2 regions of the Vibrio campbellii CAIM 519 genome follow, and region 1 is predicted to be linked to the other one. Evidence: riboswitches for the same ligand, from Rfam matches in the RefSeq annotation. Region 1 holds a riboswitch; the other holds the start of a gene.
What was found. A riboswitch is a leader RNA that binds a small molecule or an ion and turns the genes downstream of it on or off. The one in region 1 is predicted to bind thiamine pyrophosphate.
Positions count from the first base shown of each region.

Region 1 (11,035 bases):
TACCACGTACTGGTTGAATGCGCTCACCATCACGACACAAGAAGCCACTCGCGCCAAACGAGAAATCACCACTCACTGCATCCGCGCCAGAGTGAACACCCTGCAGTTCAACTAACTCTAGGTACTCACCCGCTTTCACTTCTGACGCACTGCTGTTGCCTGTCGCAATCACTTTGTGATTCGCTGATACGTCTAAGCTCGATTTTGCACCGCGAGCAGCACTTGCGGTAGATACTGCGCCCAAGTAACTCGCCGTCTGGCTGTTGTGTAGCAAAGTTTTCAATTCACCATTAGCAATCATGACGTTGTCTTGAGTAGCAAAACCCTCACTATCAAAGCCCGAAATTGCCATACCATTTGGCATGTAGGCCGCGTCGGTAAAGGTAATCAAATCACTCGCAATACGTTGGCCAAGCTTGTCACCCAATGGCGTAATGCCTTTCATAGCGCTTACGCCAGAGAAAGCACTGCCAAAAGCACCGAACAAACTTGTTAGCGCATTGATATGGAAAATTGCTGGGTAGTTACCCGTCGCAACCGGAGCACCGTCAAGAAGATCACGAGCAAGGTTGTAACCACCTTCGATACAGTAAGCGGGGTTCAACTCATCAAAACGACGACCAAGTGACATTTGCCCAGCCATCGACTGTTTGCCGTCTTTTTCAAACAAGGTGTACGCGTAACAAGTGAACGAGCGTTCGAAGTGTTGGCACAACGAGCCTTGTGTATTGGCAATGATTAATTGTGTTTCGCCATCGCTGTAACCATTGTAGGGTGCGCTAGAAGCGTGAGGCAGAGCGACTACGCCTTGCTCAAGAGCGAGAGACATTTCAATCTTTTCATCAACCGAAGTTGTGTCTTCTTGAGCAATCTCAGCCACGTCAGTCGTGATTTGGCTGTTCACGCAACTAATGGTCTGGTGTTCGTCTTGCTTGGAAAAACGAGCGCTTTGCAGTGCATTAGTCAGCATCAAATCTAAGCTCGGTTGTTCTAACGATTCAGAGTAGCTCGTTGCGACACGCGCATCTTTCACAACACGAACACCCAGAACTTGGCTTGAGCTTACTTTGTACTCATCCAACTGCCCTTGGTTCGCTTTTAGAGAAAAGCTGCTGTTGCGGTTTACAATGACGTCCGCTTCTGCGCCTTGACGCTTTGCTTCTGATAGGACGTAATCAACCGCATTAAGAAGTTGTTTTTCTTGGCTCATTAGTTACCGCCTCCTACCAGAATGTTATCTACTTTCAGCGTTGGCTGACCGACTGTTGTTGGCACTGAACCACTCACGGAACCACACATGCCAGGCGCAAGCGCCATGTCTTTGCCGACCATACTAATTTCTTTCAGCACTTTTGGACCCGTGCTGATCAGCGTTGCTGTTTTCAGAGGCTTGGTGATTTTGCCATTTTCAATGAGGTAAGCTTCACGAACGGCAAAGTTGAACTCGCCCGTTCCCGGTTGAACCGAGCCGCCGCCCATCTTCTTCGCATAGATGCCGCGTTCAATACCTGCCAGCATGTCATCGAGTGAATGCTCGCCTTCTTCGATAAAGGTGTTACGCATGCGTGAGGTTGGTGCGAACTTGTAGTTTTGACGACGACCAGAACCAGTAGGTTCGTAACCTGTCTTCATGCCACCCATTTTATCGACCATAAAGCTGGTTAGCTTACCGTCTTTGATCAATTGAGTGCGCTGAGTCTTCATGCCTTCGTCATCAACGTGAATCGAGCCCCATTCGTTGGTCATGGTGCCATCATCGACAGCATTCACTGCGGTGTGAGCAATCATTTCGCCCATCTTGTCGTGGAATACTGACGCTTTCTTCGCAACCGAAGTGGTTTCTAGCAAGTGACCACAAGCTTCGTGGAAGATAACGCCGCCAAAGCCGTTACCAATTACCACTGGCATTTCACCCGATGGGCACGCATCTGCACCAAGTTTTACTAACGCTTGCTGCGCGATAGTTTGACCTAGCTCTTTCGCATCAAGTTGTTCACTGAACTCCCAACCAGCAAGAGCGCCTGGACCTTCCATACCAGAAGACTGCTCATTACCTTTTTGCGCGACAGTATTACCAGCAACTCGGATGTAGTGACGAGTATCGTCAACGTGTAGACCTTCAGAGTTGAAGATAGACACTTGTTGTTCGCGCTGAAGCACACTGCCAATGAACTGGCTGATATGTTCACTCTCTGCGCGTGCGGCTTGGTCTACTTGCAATAGGAAAGCGATTTTAGAATCTAGGTTCGCGTCTTTGCCAAGTGGCATACGACATCCATGTTGAATTGGGTAGCGGTTCAGGTTGAGAGAACCTGCTGAGGCGATTTGCTCACGCTTGTCTTTTGCTGCAAGCAGTGAAGTTACGCGTTTTAGTTCGGCTTCATCTGTGCTGTTGGTGTAACCGTAAAGCACTTTATGACCGAAGAAGAGACGAATACCGATACCAAAATCGATACCCGAGTTAACCTTGTCCACCTCACCAGATGCGATCTGGACAGTGTTGGTTTGATGGTGTTCAACGAATAGCTCAGCGAAATCAGCCCCTAAAAAGAGGGCATGATCGATCACCGCTTTCGCTGTTACAGAATTAAGCATGAAATCTCCTTGCTCGCTGATCGTCCTAGCCTTCCCCATCTTTGAGTTAGACCCTGTTTATTAAAGTCATATCATAAATTGAATGACCCAAAGACATATTGGCAACGCGTTAAATATTAACACTTTTTTAACCTTGTTTTGTGCTAATCCTTGCTAAATCAAAGAACGATTCGTTACGTATTATGTCGATATCTCATTATTAGATAGTGTCTTGAACTGCCAATTTCAATGCAGCACGTCATTTACTCTAAATTTGGTTCTCTCGTTACCGCTCTCAAGTCTCATATTTAATCGATTGCCCCCTCTTAGCCGGAAAAAACACGTGCACCGTAACTGAGTGAACTGCTATTATCATAACGAAATAGTCGGGGGGCCCTTGCAGTTTATGCATCGGCTGAGATCGAAATTCGAGACCCGTTGAACCTGATTCAGTTAGCACTGACGTAGGGAACTATCATCACTTTGCCACTAGCCTGCCTCAAATCTGTATCGACGCAGCTAGCCTCAACAGATCCATACACAGATCTTCAATGGCCAAGTCAGTTCCTTTACGTCTGTAATAGGAGCGACCATGGCGCAGCAGTCAAGCCAAGAAAAACAATTAACCCAACCACACGCTACAACTTCAATAGATACACCGATTGTGTTGACGATTGCAGGTTCTGACAGCGGCGGCGGCGCAGGCATTCAAGCAGATATTAAAGCGATGTCCGCGACTGGCAGCTTTGCCTGTTCGGTGATTACCGCTATCACCTCGCAAAATACCCAAGGCGTTTCTGCGATTTTCCCCATTCCTCTCGACCATGTAGAGAGCCAACTTGATGCGGTATTTACCGACCTCAACATCGTTGCAGTCAAAGTAGGCATGCTGGCCGACTCCAACATCATCAAAGTCGTTGCCAACAAAATTAAACAATACCAACCAAAACACCTCGTGATTGACCCTGTAATGGTGGCCACCAGCGGTGATCTATTACTGGAACAATCGGCAATCAGCACTTTAAAAGAAGAATTGATTCCGCTCGCAGACATCATTACCCCTAACCTACCAGAAGGCGCAGCCTTGACGGGTAAGCCAGTCCCTCAGTCAGAATCTGAAATGAACGATATGATTGCTGATTTACGCGCGCTCGGTGCAAAAGCGGTGCTGTTAAAAGGCGGCCACTTAGAAAAAGACGAAAACAGCAACGATCTGCTGATCATGCAAGACAGCACCGAGTTAATCAGCGCTAAACGCTTTCCAACCAAAAACACCCATGGCACTGGCTGCACGCTGTCTTCTGCTATCGCGTCTTACCTTGGCCAAGGCAACAACCTGCACAAAGCAGTGCACCTTGGTAAGCAGTACATTAGCCAAGCTATCGCGCACGCAGACGAATTGGATGTCGGTAAAGGTCACGGCCCTGTGAACCACTTTTTTGCAGGTCCTAATTTTGGGAAAAGTAAAGATGTGCGCTAATGCACTCGGCATTCAGCTTACCGAAGCAAGTCTACAATACAAAGACAGCCAAACACCAACATTATCAGGGTTGAGTATGACCATCCCTGCCAATCAATGGACTGTGTTACTTGGTCGTAGTGGTTGCGGAAAAACGACGATCCTTCGTTATCTAGCGGGTTTGTTAGACGACAAAGTCGAATGGCATGGTGAATTAACCACAACGGATGGCATCGCTCTGCACGAACGTATCGCCTACATGGCACAACAAGACTTGTTGTTGCCGTGGTTAAATGTGTTAGACAACGTCTGCCTAAGTTCTCGATTTTCTCAAGACCAATCACCAGAGCAAAATAAACAACGAGCACTGACTTTACTAAGCCAAGTGGGACTCGCCGATTACGCGGATGCTAAGCCAGCTCAGCTCTCTGGCGGCATGAGACAGCGTGTAGCCCTTGCCCGCACTCTGATGCAAGACAAGCCTCTAGTTCTGATGGATGAGCCTTTCTCTGCGTTGGACGCGGTTACTCGCCATAAGTTGCAAACCTTGTCTGCCGAATTACTGAAAGATAAGACGGTTGTTCTTATTACCCACGACCCACAAGAAGCGGTGCGATTGGCTCACCAACTCTATGTACTGCAAGGCACGCCTGCGCAAGCTCAGCACTTAATTGTTCCGGGTTCTACGCCTCCACGAGTTCTCGATGGAGAATGCGCGGCGCTACAACAAGCGATTTTGGATCAATTGGAGAAAGACTATGAGTGATATGACTCAGTACAACTCCGTTTCGACACGTATTAGTATAAAAGAACGCGTGACCCATCCGGCTCTGCGCTTAGTCATCAGCACAGCGGTGATCTTGGGATTGTGGCAGTTGGTTGTTGTGATATTCGACATGCCAAGCTTCATCTTACCTTCACCAATTGAAGTGCTGGATAGATTGGTCACTCGTTACGATGTCTTGCTCAAACATACTTGGGTTACCGCGCAAGAGATCTTACTTGGCTTAGCGCTTGGATTGTCGATGGGTTTGCTGTTCGCATTGCAAATGCTGATGTTTGAGCCGCTGAAGCGTTGGTTACTGCCCATTCTGATTGCTAGCCAAGCGATCCCTGTGTTCGCCATCGCGCCAGTGCTCATGCTTTGGCTTGGTTACGGCATTGCGTCGAAAGTCGTCATGGCGGCGATCATCATCTTTTTCCCCGTCACGACATGTTGCTACGACGGCTTACGCAATACACCAACAGGTTACCTCGATCTTGCCAAGACCATGGGCGCGTCTAAATGGCAGCTACTTCGTCATATTCAATTGCCTGCCGCCCTACCAACTTTAGCCTCAGGTATTCGTGTTGCCGTCGTTATTGCGCCCATTGGAGCAGTGGTCGGTGAGTGGGTAGGTTCAAGTGAAGGCTTGGGTTATCTGATGCTCCAAGCCAACGCTCGCATGATCATTGATGAGATGTTTGCGGCGCTGTTTATCCTCGCCGTGCTGTCTATCGCACTCTACTTCATCACCGATAAATTATTGAAAAAAGCCATCCCTTGGGAAAGCAAGTAATTGCAAAAAATAACCAAAGGAAATTGGGAAAGAAAAGGAAGAACCCGTGAATAAAAACAAACTTATGAGCGCTGCTGCTCTACTCGCTTCAGTGGTATCAACCAACGTGCTTGCCGCTGAAAAAGAGATGACACTGATGTTGGATTGGTTCGTCAATCCAAACCATGGTCCTATCGTTATTGCCAAAGAGCGTGGTTACTTCAAAGAACAAGGTTTGAAGGTCAACATTCAGGAGCCCGCAGATCCAAGCACGCCACCTAAGTTGGTCGCGGCGGGTAAAGTCGACATGGCGATTTCTTACCAACCAAGCCTAACTATCGATGTCGCAGCTGGTTTGCCACTAATCCGCTCTGCGACTTTGATTGCTACGCCACTCAACACGCTGATGGTGTTGGACAACGGTAAGAATGAAAACCTTGGCGACTTGAAAGGCAAGAAGATCGGTATTGCGATCGCAGGCAACGAAGAAGCGACTATCGGCACCATGCTAGCTCAAGAGGACGTGAAGTTTTCTGACGTACAAATCATCAACGTAGGATGGGCACTGTCTTCGTCTCTTGCGTCTGGCAAGGTGGATGCGATTTGGGGCGGTCTACGTAACTTCGAAACCAACCAACTTGCACTAGAAGGTTATAAAGCTAAGGCCTTCTTCCCTGAAGAACACGGAGTACCAGCGTATGACGAGTTAGTCTTCGTAGCCAATGCAAAAACCTACGACAAAGAAGCCATCAAGGCATTCAACAAAGCGCTAGAGCAAGCAACCACTTACATCGTTAACCATCCAAATGAGTCGTGGAAAGAGTTCGTGGCTTATTCACCAGACACCCTCAACAACGAGCTTAACCAACGCGCTTGGAACGACACGCTAACTCGTTTCGCTCTTCGTCCATCTGCAGTAGATCTGAAACGCTACGATGATTATGCCAAATTCATGTATTCACAAAAAATCATCGAAACACTGCCAAAAGCGAAAGATTACGTACCGAGCTTTGACTAATTCTACTGACCTTAGGATCCAAGCCTAGGGTCTTTTGATAACGAGATACCCATAATGAAATACCAAGATTTGATCGACGCTTGCCGCCAAGATTGGCAAGAATACACTGAGCATGCTTTCGTGCAGCAATTGGCGCAAGGCACTCTGGCTCAGCCTTGCTTTCTGCATTACCTAAAACAGGATTTTCTTTTCCTAAAGCAGTACGCCCGAGCTTACGCATTAGCGATCTACAAAGCGCGTACTTTGGATGACATGCGCCGCGCTCTCCCAAGCGTACATGCATTGCTCGATTCTGAAATCGCCCACCACGTGACTTACTGTGAGCAATGGGGGCTGACGGAGTCCGACCTAGAAAGCGAGCCAGAAGATTTCGGCACTGTGGCTTACACCCGCTACGTATTGGATGCTGGCATGACGGGCGATCTTGTTGATCTTTACGCAGCACTTGCTCCTTGCTCTATCGGTTATGCCGTTATCGGTAAGATGCTGATTGAAGATGAAAAGACAGTACTCGAAGGCAATCCATACGCAAGTTGGATCAACCTCTACGGTGGTGAGGAATTCCAATCTGGTGTCGCAAAAGGTGCAGAACACTTTAATCAGTTATTGGCGGAAATCGATATCAATAGCCAGCGCGGTCAAAACCTGATTCAGGTATTCAAAACTGCAACGCGTATGGAAGTGGCATTCTGGCAACAAGGCCTGAACGCTCAGCAAGATTAATCGGAGAGTCTCATGCTAATTGAACAAATCACCGAAGCATTAACCGCAGTGCGCCAGCAAAAGCCGTTAGTCGTCAACATCACAAACTACGTGGTGATGAACAACACGGCAAACGCGCTATTGGCCATCGGTGCTTCTCCAATCATGGCGCACTCCAAGCAGGAAATGGCAGAGATGATGTCGTTCGCTGGCGCACTGGTTATCAACATCGGTACCCTAGACAGCGTTTGGACACCGCGTATGAGCTATGCCGTAGAGCAAGCCAATACCAATGGTAAAATCGTTATACTCGACCCAGTCGGTTGCGGAGCAAGCTCACTACGTACAGAGACATCACGTGAGATCGCTCGCCTTGCAAATAAGCTGATCATTCGTGGTAACGCCTCAGAAATCATTGCACTCGCTGGCGAGCAAGCACAAAGCAAAGGCGTCGATGCGTTAGACAGCAGCGACACAGCACTTGGCGCAGCGAACTTCTTAGTCGCAGAGTATGGTGCAAGTGTGGTGATTTCTGGCGAGACTGATTACATCGTCACGAAAGAGCAAACTGTGCAGCTAAACAACGGTCACGAGATGATGCCATACGTAACCGGAATGGGTTGTACGCTAACGGCTCTTACAGGCGCTTTTGCTGCTGTTGGTGATAACACCGGACTTGCTGCAGCGGCGGTACTAGGCGTTGTTGGAGAGATTGCAGCGGAACAAGCTCGCGGCCCAGGTAGCCTGCAAATAAACTTGTTGGATGAGCTTTATCAGTTGGATGAAGAAACACTGGCCAAACGCCTAAAGCTGCACGTGCAATAAGCTTTTATCTCTTTTAACACTAGCCTCTCAATCCTCTTTCAATGAGAGGCTTAAAGGAAACCCAATGAACGCCTATCGTTTATATTTGGTCACCGATGACCAACAAGATTTAGCCACACTAAAGCGTGTTGTGAAAAAAGCCGTGGAAGGTGGCGTGACCATGGTACAAGTCCGCGAAAAACACGGTGATGTGCGTGCGTTTATCGAACGAGCTCAAGCCGTCAAAAACATCCTTAAAGATACCGATGTGCCTTTGATCATCAATGACCGCGTTGATGTTGCACTGGCTGTCGATGCTGATGGGGTCCACCTCGGGCAATCAGACATGCCAGCAATCATTGCTCGTGAGTTGATTGGCCCAAACAAAATTCTCGGTTTATCTATCGAAAATGAAGAGCAGCTTGCAGAAGCCGACTCTCTGCCGATTGATTACATCGGTTTGAGTGCGATCTTCGCGACGCCAACCAAAACCAACACCAAAAAGCATTGGGGTATTGATGGGTTGAAAATGGCGTTAGAGACGACTTCACTGCCGATTGTTGCCATTGGCGGCATTAACGAAAGTAACATTCCGCAGCTTAGCGCCACCGGTGTTCATGGCTTGGCTTTGGTTTCAGCAATTTGCCACGCGGAAGATCCAAAAGCCGCGTCGGAGTATCTATTGGGTTTGATGAGCTAACCTTGCTCACTCCTGAACAAAGCGCTTGTGGATGAGCGCGTTTGCCTTTCAGTACTTTCAACAGCCCCTCCTTTCACAACGGAGACCTGCAATGTCACTTTCAAGACCGAATTGACAGAGCGTTGATAAGTTTGTCACATCGATTGTCGTAAGATAGCCGCCTATTTTCGACTGCTGTATGACTTTTCATGAAAACTAAAAAATACGGTTTGATGATGCTCGCCTTGTTCATTCTTGGCATCATCCCACTTTCGCTGTTTGCCTCGTATCACGATCTTACTTCTCACGTTTCTGACGGCACAGGCATTCTCTTTACTCTGCTAACCGACTCTGCGGGCAGTAAAGGCTTTTTGATCACTCTAACGCTGTTGGTGTTATCACTTTACCGCTTCAAGCCAAGCCAGTCTGACTGGATGCAAAAACTCTCCATGCTGGGATTGTTACTAGTGATTGGTTTTGCCAGCAAAACAGGCTTAAAGCTGATGACAGAAAGCCCGCGTCCCTACACCGAATTGCTTGCCGCAGAGCAATTGATTGAGCATCCAGAAGCGTTTTATCAACTAGAAACCGCTCAGCAAGCGAATGTTATTGGGCAAATTTCTGAGAAAGTCAGCGAATGGCGTACTCGCCACTGGCAAGGTGAAAAAGATTACTCTTTCCCATCTGGTCATACGATTTTCGTTTCTATCTGTTTAGCCTTCTTTGGTGGGTTATTTTTGCAAAACAAGTGCTATTTCTCTGCCGCTACCTTATGGGTGTGGGCAATGGGCGTGGCGTACAGTCGCTTGTGGCTCGGCATGCACCGGATTGAGGACTTGATTGGTTCAGTGGTGTTTGTCGCTGTGGTATTTACCTTACTGCCTAGATTTCAAATAACTAAAAGAGCGCCTTTTTTTACCTTAGCAATCAAGTAAACGCCTTAAAAAATAGAGAAAAAAGAAGCCAGCAAGTTGCTGGCTTCTTTAGTTTTGTATCTTTGGTTCTGACTGAGCTTAACCGTTCTTAGGCGGTGTAAATGCCGTTAGCTCTAGCACTGGGCCTTCGTACTTCTCGATACGAACCAATGCAGATTTCGCCGCACAACCGTTCGCAAGGCGAGAGGTTGGAATATCGAGCGTTAGAACGTTACAGCCACCGTTTTTACAGATGCCTGTTTTCGGATCTAGATCTGGCTAGCCACCTTCGTGAATACATACTGAACCTTGCTTGATGCCATCGGTAACCAATGCACCAACTAGAACTTGACCACGGCCATTGAAGGCACGAACAAGATCGCCGGTCTTAATACCACGCGATTTTGCGTCTTCTGGGTGGATAGAAATTGGCTCACGGTCAGCAATCGCGTACTCTTCACGAATCTTCGCGTAGTTGAACTGGCTGTGTAGACGATGCGCCGTGTGCGCCGTCATTAGCTGAAGCTCGCCATCTGTTGCATTACCTGTGTACTCTGTGACTCCATCCATGTTGGGTGTGGAGGACAATCTTCAAGCTGGTAGCCTTCAATCGTCTTAGAGAAGATCTCGAATTTACCACTTGGCGTACCTAGTGGGCTCATGATTGGGTTTTCACGGAATTCAGCATAACGAACGAACTGCGCGTTCTTCTCGTTCCACTTCATTTCGATCAATTGGTTATCTTCCCAGAATGTGCTGAAGTTTGGCATTGCGATGCGCTGGCCACGACCGCCTTGCTGCGCCGCTTTATAGAAGCCGTATAGCCATTCCATTTCAGTCTTGCCTTCGGTGTAAACATCACGTCCGCCCGGAGCAAGTAGTTCTGCCATGTCCGCGAATACATCAAAGTCGTTACGAGCTTCACCTTGAGGCTCAACCACTTGCTTCATTGGTACTAGGTGTTGGTTACTGTAGTCACCTGTCATGGTCATATCGTTACGCTCGAACGATGTGGTGATAGGTAGAACAATATCCGCGTGCTTCGCTGCAGCTGTCCACTATGGTTGTTGGGTTCACTGTACCAAAGTCACCGATGCTGATAGACGTCACTGGGTAAACCACTTTCGCATCGGCTGCTGTCTTGGTAGTGAAGCTCATCAGCGTTTCAAACGCTTTGCTATCAAGTTCCGCTTCTGGAGCGAAGTGCGCTACGCCTTTGTGACAGTCGATACACGTTTGGTCATTCGCTTTGCCGTATGCGTGCATCTTCGCCGCATCACGTGATTGCTCGAACTCTTCCATTGCATCGAAGTCGTGACAAGAACGACAGGTTGCCGAATCGTTTTC
Region 1 is NZ_CP015864.1:1,417,239-1,428,273, forward strand. It holds gene A8140_RS22565 (TldD/PmbA family protein) at 1-1,210, opposite strand, end outside; gene A8140_RS22570 (TldD/PmbA family protein) at 1,210-2,595, opposite strand; TPP riboswitch at 2,952-3,062, shown strand; gene thiD (bifunctional hydroxymethylpyrimidine kinase/phosphomethylpyrimidine kinase) at 3,167-4,054, shown strand; gene A8140_RS22580 (ABC transporter ATP-binding protein) at 4,044-4,799, shown strand; gene A8140_RS22585 (ABC transporter permease) at 4,792-5,592, shown strand; gene A8140_RS22590 (ABC transporter substrate-binding protein) at 5,639-6,589, shown strand; gene tenA (thiaminase II) at 6,644-7,312, shown strand; gene thiM (hydroxyethylthiazole kinase) at 7,325-8,116, shown strand; gene thiE (thiamine phosphate synthase) at 8,181-8,795, shown strand; gene A8140_RS22610 (phosphatase PAP2 family protein) at 8,984-9,709, shown strand; partial or broken gene A8140_RS25935 (molybdopterin dinucleotide binding domain-containing protein) at 9,788-10,746, opposite strand; partial or broken gene A8140_RS26035 (NapC/NirT family cytochrome c) at 10,733-11,035, opposite strand, start outside.

Region 2 (11,035 bases), on a different replicon from region 1:
TCAAAGCGCCAATACCGATCTTATCGATGCCCGCTTTTGCAAGACGATCGGGTGTATCCAATCGGTATTCGAAATCCATCTTATTGCCACGCAAATGGTGCTCGGCATAAGTCGAAGGATGATACGTTTCTTGATAGACCATCACCGCATCCAAACCCAATGTCTTAAGCTCGGCGTATTCGTCTTGATCTAGCGGCTGTACTTCCATCGCTAAATAGTTAAAGCGTTGCTTAATCATCGGCACCATTTCGCGAAAGTATTTCATGCCCACTTTGGTTTCGTGCTCGCCAGTCACCAGCAATACGCTATCAAACTTCATGCGTTTAATAGCTTCAACTTCTGCAGCCACTTCGTCCCTATTCAAGGTACGACGCTTGATTCTATTCTCCATTGAGAAGCCACAATAAGTACAAGCATTGGCGCACAAGTTAGAAAGGTACAATGGAATATAAAGCGACATGGTATTACCAAAACGCTTACGAGTTGCCGAGTATGACAGCTGCGCCATTTGCTCTAAGTATGCTTCAGCCGCTGGTGAAATTAGCGCTTTAAAGTCTTCTAAATCACGCTTGGGTTTATTCAATGCTCGCTCGACATCTTGTGCCGTTTTCGCATAGATCGACATCGAAATGTCATCCCAATTAAGCTGCTTAAATTGTTCAACGAAGCTCATTTTTTCCTCGCTTAATAGCTAAACCAATCTAGGACTAAAGCTCATTTAGGAATGACGTCAGTGGACTCGACGCAACCGCATGAGAAACCTTACCGGCAAGTCCGGCTTCATAAGCCATACGCCCCGACTCTACCGCCAACTTAAATGCCTTCGCCATCGCAACGGGATCGCTCGAAGCTGCAATCGCAGTATTGACGAGCACAGCATCCGCACCCATTTCCATCGCACGCGCGGCATGTGAAGGAGCGCCAATACCCGCATCCACAACCACAGGAACATTAGCTTGGTCGATAATAATCTCTAGGAAATCGTGAGAAACTATCCCTTTGTTGGAACCAATCGGTGCACCTAATGGCATGACCGCAGCACAGCCTACTTCTTCCAATCGTTTACACAGAACCGGGTCAGCATGACAGTAAGGAAGCACAATAAAGCCTTCACGAACCAGTTGCTCAGCGGCTGCAAGTGTCTCAATTGGATCTGGCATCAAGTACTTCGGGTCTGGATGAATTTCCAGTTTTAGCCAGTTAGTGCCCAACGCTTCTCGCGCCAGTCGTGCAGCAAACACAGCATCTTTAGCATTCTTTGCACCCGAGGTGTTCGGCAATAAGTTCACCCCCGCTTGTACTAACGGCAGCAAAATATCGTCTTGTTGGTCGTTCACATCCACACGCTTCAACGCCATGGTCGCAAGTTGAGAACCCGATACTTGAATCGTTTCTGCCATTAATCGGCTGTTGGCAAACTTCCCTGTTCCCGTGAACAGTCTTGATTCGAATTGTTTATCACCAATTTTAAGCATCGACGTTAACCCCCTGCGATCGCTTGAAACAAAGAGATGCTATCTCCCTGTGAAAGAACTGTGCTAGCCCACTCACTGCGCGGCACAACATTGTTATTAATTGCAAAAACACAGCCCATTTCAGGCAGCGCAAATTGACTAATGATTTGCTGTAGATTTGACTCACTGGCAACTTGATGTGACTGGTCATTGATGACAATAGTGATCACATCTAAGTCAGCAGCTGTTATTTGTGTTGTTTGTTGTTCTGATAACGTCATTGCTTCCAACTCTCTTAATTCTGCCCATTACTCGTAAACTAAATCTGAGCACACACTTGGCACTGTTTATCTTTACTTATCGCCATGGTTTGCCATTGCAGCTTCAATCCATCGAACAGGTGTAACTTGGCAGTCTCGACATGAAACTTTCCCGTCGCCAGTTTTTGAATTGCCGCTATCGCTTGGTAGTTGCCAAGTGTACCCACCACCGGACCAACGACACCGCTCTCACTGCACTTTTGCGTTTGCGGTAATTCGTCGAACGGATACAAACAGCGGTAACAGGCTTTACTCTGCGCTTCTTGTTCACTTGGTGTTTGGTAATCAAAGACAGCGAATTGGCCTTGCCAACCAATTGCCGCCGCCGAGATGAGCGGCGTATTTTGCTCGAAACAAACTTGGTTAATTAGCTGGCGCGTTGGCATGTTATCGGTGCAGTCGAGCACCAAATCCGCTAGCATCACCTCAAGCTGCAGCTGTGCTTTGTCTAATCGCTTATTAAGAGCGCGAATTTGAACCATAGAATTAAGGTCACTCAGTTGCTTTACAGTCGCTTTTGTTTTCGCAACTTGGAGGTCTTGTTCGCGATAAATGATCTGGCGTTGCAGGTTACTGCTATCAACTTCATCGTCATCGACCACAACCAATTTACCAACACCCGCGGATGCCAAGTACAAACTCGCTGCGCTCCCTAACCCACCACAACCGATGATCAGCACATGAGATTTGCTCAAACGTTCTTGCCCAATTTCGGTAATTTCAGGCAGAGCGACTTGGCGCTGATAGCGAAGAAACTGCTTATCCGTGAGCATGCTCGCCTCTCTTGTTATGCGCCAATTCACTATTCTGATCAGTAAACGTTAGCTGTCTTTCCTTCATCAGTTTTGCGAAGAACTCGATGACGGACTGAGGTGATTCTGCCAACGTAATAGCTCGCACAACTGCCAAACTAGAAACACCTGTTTGCCAAACTTGGGCTGCATTAGATTGGTCAATACCACCAATCGCAACCGTCGGAAAGCCAAGCACATAGTCACTACCTGCTTTGTCTTTTGCTGGACGGAAAGCAGCCTCTGTATTTGTATAAGGAATGCTATCAATCAGCTTTTGATACAGTGCCAAGCGCACTAAACCTTGTGGTTTCGATGGCATCTGTTTTGTGGTGGTTGGGAAAATATGCCCTAGCGCGATGTAGCTAGGATGAATTTGTACGATGCGCAGTAGTTCGTAATATCCATGAGTAGAAAGACCAAGACGAATACCGGCTTTAGTTAGCTGAGCCAAATTCGATTCTTCTATGTCTTCTTGTCCTAGGTGAACGCCATAAGCGCCATGCTTGATTGCCAACTGCCAATAGTCATTGATGAACACTTGTGCTTGATACTGACGACCTAGCTCAATTGCTCGAATGATCTGTCGTTCTAAATCGGCTTGTTGTGGGTTCTTGATTCGCAGTTGGATAGTGTTGATGCCTAGTGGCAATAGACGTTCAATCCAAGCAACATCATCAACGACTGGGTAGAGCCCAAGACTTTGCTTGGTTAGAGTTGGAAAGCTAACGCACTCCCCTTGTGCAGACCAACCAACTTGAATATCGAGTCGGTTATCCTCCAGTACAGGTGTGGGGAAATCATCAAATTGGTCAGCCCACTGAGTAGATCTTCCCTCGTCAAGGTTGTCATTCAACAGTGTTTCACGTGAAACATTCGCTTGTTGAGTTAGCATTCCTCGAGCAAGTGTTAACGCATCTTCGATAGGAAAGTCGAGGACTGTCAGCGTTACAATCCAAGCAAGGTGATGTTCGGGATCGAACATTGCGTTGAATTTGGACTTAACGGAAAGCGCTCTCACTTCGTTGTTAATGGGGTGACGCCAGATATCAAACTGAAGCACTTTCTCTTTTTCATCGGATACCTGCGTATCAGCAATGCCAATATAAATCGCTTTCGACGGTTGCTTAGCACACGCTTCTACCGATAAAGAAGAGCGGTAGTAGAGCACAAATGAACTCTCATGCTCGGAGTCATAACCATCAACAAGATCTGTCGTTATGCGTGTGGTCTGTTGGTTGCGAACAAGCTGAATAGATTGAGTTGGGCTCACACCCAACTCAACGTCTTCGATGCTAAAACCCTGTTCTTTCGCCAACAACAAACATTGTTGAACTAAACCAGTTAGTTCAATCAATGATGACGGAATAAGGATTTTGCTCATCAGTCACTTACCTCGGCATGTACTGCAGGGTGGTATAACTCAGAACCTGTGTCTCTAAATTCTTGCGATTTCTGACGCATCCCCTCAAGAGGATCATCTAGCATTTTGATTGAGATAGCTTGGTCCGCAGCAACTTGCTTAGTGTCTTTCGCATATTCTCGGACTTCTTGCGAAATCTTCATGGAGCAGAACTTTGGTCCGCACATCGAACAGAAGTGAGCAACTTTTCCAGACTCTTGAGGCAAGGTTTCATCATGGAAGGCACGAGCAGTATCGGGGTCGAGCGACAAGTTAAATTGGTCTTCCCAGCGGAACTCGAAGCGAGCCTTAGAAAGCGCGTTATCACGAACTTGTGCACCAGGGTGTCCTTTCGCCAAATCAGCGGCGTGCGCAGCAAGCTTGTAAGTGATCATACCTACCTTTACATCTTCTTTGTTTGGTAAGCCAAGATGCTCTTTAGGAGTTACGTAGCAAAGCATTGCACAGCCATACCAACCAATCATGGCAGCGCCGATGCCTGAAGTAATATGGTCGTAACCTGGAGCGACGTCTGTCGTCAATGGACCAAGGGTATAAAAAGGAGCCTCATGACAGTGCTCTAACTGCTCTTCCATGTTCTCTTTGATCATATGCATTGGAACATGACCAGGACCTTCGATAATCACCTGTACGTCGTATTCCCACGCAACCTTGGTCAATTCGCCAAGAGTACGAAGCTCTGCAAATTGCGCTTCGTCGTTAGCATCGGCAACCGAACCAGGACGAAGACCATCACCGAGAGAAAGTGCCACATCATACTTAGCACAGATTTCACAGATCTCTCGGAAGTGAGTATATAAGAAGCTTTCTTGGTGATGTGCTAAACACCATTTAGCGATGATAGAACCACCACGAGAGACGATGCCAGTAACGCGTTTTGCTGTCATCGGTACATAGCGCAGTAGTAAACCGGCATGGATGGTGAAGTAATCAACGCCCTGCTCTGCTTGCTCGATCAGAGTATCGCGCATCACCTCCCAGTTAAGGTTTTCCGCCACACCATTCACTTTCTCAAGCGCTTGATACATTGGTACGGTACCGATCGGAACTGGACTGTTACGTAGAATCCACTCGCGAGTTTCGTGAATATTACGTCCAGTAGAGAGATCCATAACGGTATCTCCACCCCAGCGCGTTGCCCATACTAACTTCTCTACTTCTTCTTCAATCGAAGAAGTGACCGATGAGTTACCGATGTTGGCGTTCACTTTGACCAAAAAGTTACGTCCAATGATCATTGGTTCGGATTCTGGGTGGTTGATATTAGAAGGGATAATCGCGCGACCTTCGGCGACTTCTTTACGCACAAACTCGGCGGTAATGTCTTTTGGAAGATTCGCTCCGAAGCTTTGACCCGGATGTTGTTGATTCAGCACTTCATCACGGTATTGAGCACGCCCCATATTTTCACGTAGAGCGATGTATTCCATTTCTGGGGTGATTATACCTTGGCGAGCATAGTGCAATTGAGTCACGCATTGCCCATCTTTGGCACGTCGAATACGTGGTAGATTTCCGTAACGAAGATCGTCTAGCGTTTCGTCTTCTAAGCGCTCTTTGGTGTACACCGAGCTTACTTCATCAAGTAGCTCAGTATCGGAGCGCTCTTCAATCCACCCTTCTCTCAGCTTAGGTAAGCCGTTGTAGAGGTCAATGGTGTGTTCTGGATCTGTGTATACACCCGAGGTATCGTAAACGCGTACTGGCTCATTAGGCTCGAAAATAGGCGCTTCTTTTGTGCCTCCAATAAGGCTATCAGCGAGTGATATTTCACGCATTGGCACACGAATATCAGGACGTGAACCCTCTACGTAGACTTTGCTTGAATTTGGGTACGGTTGTACCGAGAGTGTATCAATGAACTGTTTTGCTTCCAGTCTCGCTTGCTTGCGACTCGACATAGCATTTTTCCTTGCTTTGTTATGCTTAGATAAAAAGTATTGGGATAAAAATGCTTGGCGGATAGATGCGACAAGAGGAATCGAATTAAAGACAAGTCGAGCGAGTGCTCTTCGTCTATAACAACATTCGAATATTTGATAGGTCAACCAGATAGAACTCTGGTGTAGATATCTTCTCTTGTTCCCTTCGCAGATTCTAATCTGATCAGGTTCAACGGATCCCGAATTAACGGTCTCAGCCTTATGGCACTCCGACAAGTGAGATCAGTATATAAAAACGGCTTGGTTAAACCAAGCCGACCTGATGAAGATTTGAGTGTTTTTGCTAGCTACGCATCAATAATTGGAAACCAATCCACGCAGCCGAAATGCTTAACACGACATTCAGCAATACGTTCAATCCCATCTTAAAGAAAGCTCCCTGCTGCATAAGCAACACGTTATCCATTGAGAAAGTCGAGAACGTAGTTAATGCGCCCAAAAAGCCAAGCCCGATAATTTGACGCCATGGGTCAGTGACCATTAACTCAGTTTCAAACGCAGCAATTAGTAGACCCATAATAAATGAGCCAACAACGTTAACCGTTAATGTACCGTATGGAAAACCACGACCAAGTAGCATCACACAAAGTTCAGAAATTAAGTAACGAGAACATGCACCAAATGCCCCACCCAATGCAATAAAACCCAAAATGGATAGTTGCCCCATAATTCCCCCAGAAAAGTTAATGGCGACATTGTAATCAAATTTACGGCAATAGTGATTATACAATCTTAGAATTCAGCAAAGTATAGCGCTTAAAACTTATCAAGATTTAAAAAGTTACAGGAGTCACTTTACTTCAATATAACCCATCAACCCCGTCTTCATGTGTTCGATCACATGACAATGGTACATCCAACGCCCTGGGTTATCTGCAACAAATGCCGCTTTCGCACTGCCATTTTTTCCAAGTAAGACCGTATCGGTATGAAACGGCTCATCGAGTTTTTTGCCATCTAATTCAAGAACGGTAAATGTATGTCCATGAAGATGAATAGGATGATGATATTGGGTGACGTTCTTAAGGTTGAAGATATAGGTTTTTCCCACCTCCAATGTTGAAAGCGGCGCAGGAATATTATCTTTGCTCATTCCCTCCCAAGCTCGTTTATTCATTAGCCAAAACTTAGGTATCGCTTTGCCCGATTTATCGGCAGGAGTGACTGCCCCCTCCCATTCAAACACATAATCAATTTGCTCAGCATTTTCCAAATCAAGATCAGGCACAGGGTTAAGAGGCAATAAAGGCAGTTTCTGATTGGTCGGCAGGTCAGACTCAACAACTTCGAACTCACACAAAGGGAATGGGAAGCGCCCTTTCATTTGACGCACATAAACACGTTCTCCTGCCCTCGGAGCAATCAATCCGACATCTAACCTCATTCCCGGACCAATTTTGTGTTGAGTGAGCATATAAGGCGTTTTAACAGGATTCCCATCAATAGCAATAACCCAAGCCTCTGTGCCTTCTATAGCGATCGGGTAAGTAATGGTGTTATCGACATTAGCAATTCTTAAACGTGTGGTAGCATTCTGCTTCAACGCATAAACAGGCTCATGAACACCATTAACACTACTCCACTCTCCTGGCGTTCCCATGCGTGCACTCAAGCGCGGCACCATTAGATTCTTCCACTGACCTTGTTTGTCTAAATGCCAATGCTTGAGAACGACTTCATGCTCTTCATTAAACTGAACGGGCTCAGCCTCTTCAACGATAATTAGACCAACTAACCCCATACCAAGCTGCTTAACGCTATTCATGTGTGGGTGATACCAAAATGTGCCCGCATCTGGCGGTGTAAATTCATAAACAAATGTTTCACCCGGCATGATAGGCGGCTGGCTCAAGAAAGGGACACCATCCATTTCAATAGGGATTCGCAAGCCATGCCAGTGGATCGTAGTTGGCTCTGAAAGCTTGTTGGTAAATCGGATAATAACTTTCTCGCCTTGGCGACAACGAATCGTAGGAGCTGGAATCGATCCATTAAACGCGAGTACATCCGTATTAAATCCTGGTACCAATTCAGCAATAGAGGGCTCTGCAGTGATGTCGTATATATGCTGACCTTGTTTGTTAGTGCCCCTAGATAGAGAACATGCAGGCAGAACGGTAAGCGCAGAGATCGCTAAGGAAGATTGAAGAAAGCGTCGACGAGATATATCCATGTATTTAGTCACCCATTATTCCAATTGATGTGAGTGTAACTAAATATTAATAATGATTCTCAGTTATCTTTTAAAGATGTGCAGTCATAATGCTTAGATTCAGAGATTATAAATGAAGACCTATATTTAATGGTCACTAACAAGATAGTAAGCACCCACACACATATAGTAAATAAAAGAGATCGGTTTAAGAAGAAGAGAGTCTAATGGTAAATAAGGCTAAAGCAAGTAGGAAATTGAAGGCTTCAGAAACGACGAAAGCCTTGCTATTTCTAGCAAGGCTTTCTAAATAAGTGGCGGAGCGGACGGGACTCGAACCCGCGACCCCCGGCGTGACAGGCCGGTATTCTAACCAACTGAACTACCGCTCCGCACTGGTTAGACCTTAAGTCTAAATTTAAAGCCTGGCGATGTCCTACTCTCACATGGGGAAGCCCCACACTACCATCGGCGCTAATTCGTTTCACTTCTGAGTTCGGAATGGAAATCAGGTGGGTCCAAATCGCTATGGTCGCCAAGCAAATTCTTTATCAATTTGCTCGCAAATTCAAACGTACTTTAGTACGGCCCTTTAGGGTGAGATTTGCTTGCAAATCGAATAATTCGGAAAACTGATTTTAAGTTCTATTTATACACATTCAATTCGTTCTTGCTTTGAGTCCATCAAAACCCCTTGGGTGTTGTATGGTTAAGCCTCACGGGCAATTAGTACAGGTTAGCTCAACGCCTCACAACGCTTACACACCCTGCCTATCAACGTTCTAGTCTCGAACAACCCTTTAGGATACTTAAAGTATCAGGGAAGACTCATCTCAGGGCTCGCTTCCCGCTTAGATGCTTTCAGCGGTTATCGATTCCGAACTTAGCTACCGGGCAATGCGTCTGGCGACACAACCCGAACACCAGAGGTTCGTCCACTCCGGTCCTCTCGTACTAGGAGCAGCCCCCTTCAATCTTCCAACGCCCACGGCAGATAGGGACCGAACTGTCTCACGACGTTCTAAACCCAGCTCGCGTACCACTTTAAATGGCGAACAGCCATACCCTTGGGACCGACTTCAGCCCCAGGATGTGATGAGCCGACATCGAGGTGCCAAACACCGCCGTCGATATGAACTCTTGGGCGGTATCAGCCTGTTATCCCCGGAGTACCTTTTATCCGTTGAGCGATGGCCCTTCCATTCAGAACCACCGGATCACTATGACCTGCTTTCGCACCTGCTCGAATTGTCATTCTCGCAGTCAAGCGGGCTTATGCCATTGCACTAACCTCACGATGTCCAACCGTGATTAGCCCACCTTCGTGCTCCTCCGTTACGCTTTGGGAGGAGACCGCCCCAGTCAAACTACCCACCAGGCACTGTCCGCAACCCCGATAAGGGGTCGACGTTAGAACATCAACACTACAAGGGTGGTATTTCAAGGACGGCTCCACTAATACTGGCGTACTAGTTTCAAAGCCTCCCACCTATCCTACACATGTAGGGTCAATGTTCAGTGCCAAGCTGTAGTAAAGGTTCACGGGGTCTTTCCGTCTAGCCGCGGGTACACTGCATCTTCACAGCGATTTCAATTTCACTGAGTCTCGGGTGGAGACAGCGTGGCCATCATTACGCCATTCGTGCAGGTCGGAACTTACCCGACAAGGAATTTCGCTACCTTAGGACCGTTATAGTTACGGCCGCCGTTTACCGGGGCTTCGATCAAGAGCTTCGACCGAAGTCTAACCCCATCAATTAACCTTCCGGCACCGGGCAGGCGTCACACCGTATACGTCATCTTACGATTTTGCACAGTGCTGTGTTTTTAATAAACAGTTGCAGCCACCTGGTATCTGCGACTCTCAATAGCTCCATCCGCAAGGGACTTCACCGTCGAGAGCGTACCTTCTCCCGAAGTTACGGTACCATTTTGCCTAGTTCCTTCACCCGAGTTCTCTCAAGCGCCTTGGTATTCTCTACCCGACCACCTGTGTCGGTTTGGGGTACGATTCCTTACAATCTGAAGCTTAGAGGCTTTTCCTGGAAGCATGGCATCAATGACTTCACTACCGTAGTAGCTCGACGTCGTGTCTCAGCCTTAAGAGAAACCGGATTTACCTAATCTCTCAGCCTACGCACTTGAACCTGGACAACCGTCGCCAGGCCCACCTAGCCTTCTCCGTCCCCCCATCGCAATTGTAAGAAGTACGGGAATATTAACCCGTTTCCCATCGACTACGCCTTTCGGCCTCGCCTTAGGGGTCGACTTACCCTGCCCCGATTAACGTTGGACAGGAACCCTTGGTCTTCCGGCGAGGAGGTTTTTCACCCCCTTTATCGTTACTCATGTCAGCATTCGCACTTCTGATACGTCCAGCATGCGTTACCACACACCTTCAACCGCTTACAGAACGCTCCCCTACCCAATGCACTAAAGTGCATTGCCGCAGCTTCGGTTTACTACTTAGCCCCGTTACATCTTCCGCGCAGGCCGACTCGACCAGTGAGCTATTACGCTTTCTTTAAATGATGGCTGCTTCTAAGCCAACATCCTGGCTGTCTGAGCCTTCCCACATCGTTTCCCACTTAGTAGTAATTTGGGACCTTAGCTGGCGGTCTGGGTTGTTTCCCTCTCCACGACGGACGTTAGCACCCGCCGTGTGTCTCCCGGATAGTACTTACTGGTATTCGGAGTTTGCAAAGGGTTGGTAAGTCGGGATGACCCCCTAGCCTTAACAGTGCTCTACCCCCAGTAGTATTCGTCCGAGGCGCTACCTAAATAGCTTTCGGGGAGAACCAGCTATCTCCAGGTTTGATTGGCCTTTCACCCCTAGCCACAAGTCATCCGCTAATTTTTCAACATTAGTCGGTTCGGTCCTCCAGTTGATGTTACTCAACCTTCAACCTGCCCATGGCTAGATCACCTGGTTTCGGGTCTATATCCAGAGAC
Region 2 is NZ_CP015863.1:30,354-41,388, forward strand. It holds gene thiH (2-iminoacetate synthase ThiH) at 1-673, opposite strand, end outside; gene A8140_RS00155 (thiazole synthase) at 708-1,475, opposite strand; gene thiS (sulfur carrier protein ThiS) at 1,481-1,735, opposite strand; gene A8140_RS00165 (HesA/MoeB/ThiF family protein) at 1,774-2,547, opposite strand; gene A8140_RS00170 (thiamine phosphate synthase) at 2,534-3,949, opposite strand; gene thiC (phosphomethylpyrimidine synthase ThiC) at 3,949-5,889, opposite strand; TPP riboswitch at 6,055-6,153, opposite strand; gene crcB (fluoride efflux transporter CrcB) at 6,215-6,598, opposite strand; gene A8140_RS00185 (multicopper oxidase family protein) at 6,722-8,104, opposite strand; tRNA gene A8140_RS00190 (tRNA-Asp) at 8,399-8,475, opposite strand; rRNA gene rrf (5S ribosomal RNA) at 8,507-8,623, opposite strand; rRNA gene A8140_RS00200 (23S ribosomal RNA) at 8,789-11,035, opposite strand, start outside.
Region 2: linked by a shared signal. The riboswitch ahead of thiC (phosphomethylpyrimidine synthase ThiC) and the one ahead of thiD (bifunctional hydroxymethylpyrimidine kinase/phosphomethylpyrimidine kinase) in region 1 are both predicted to bind thiamine pyrophosphate.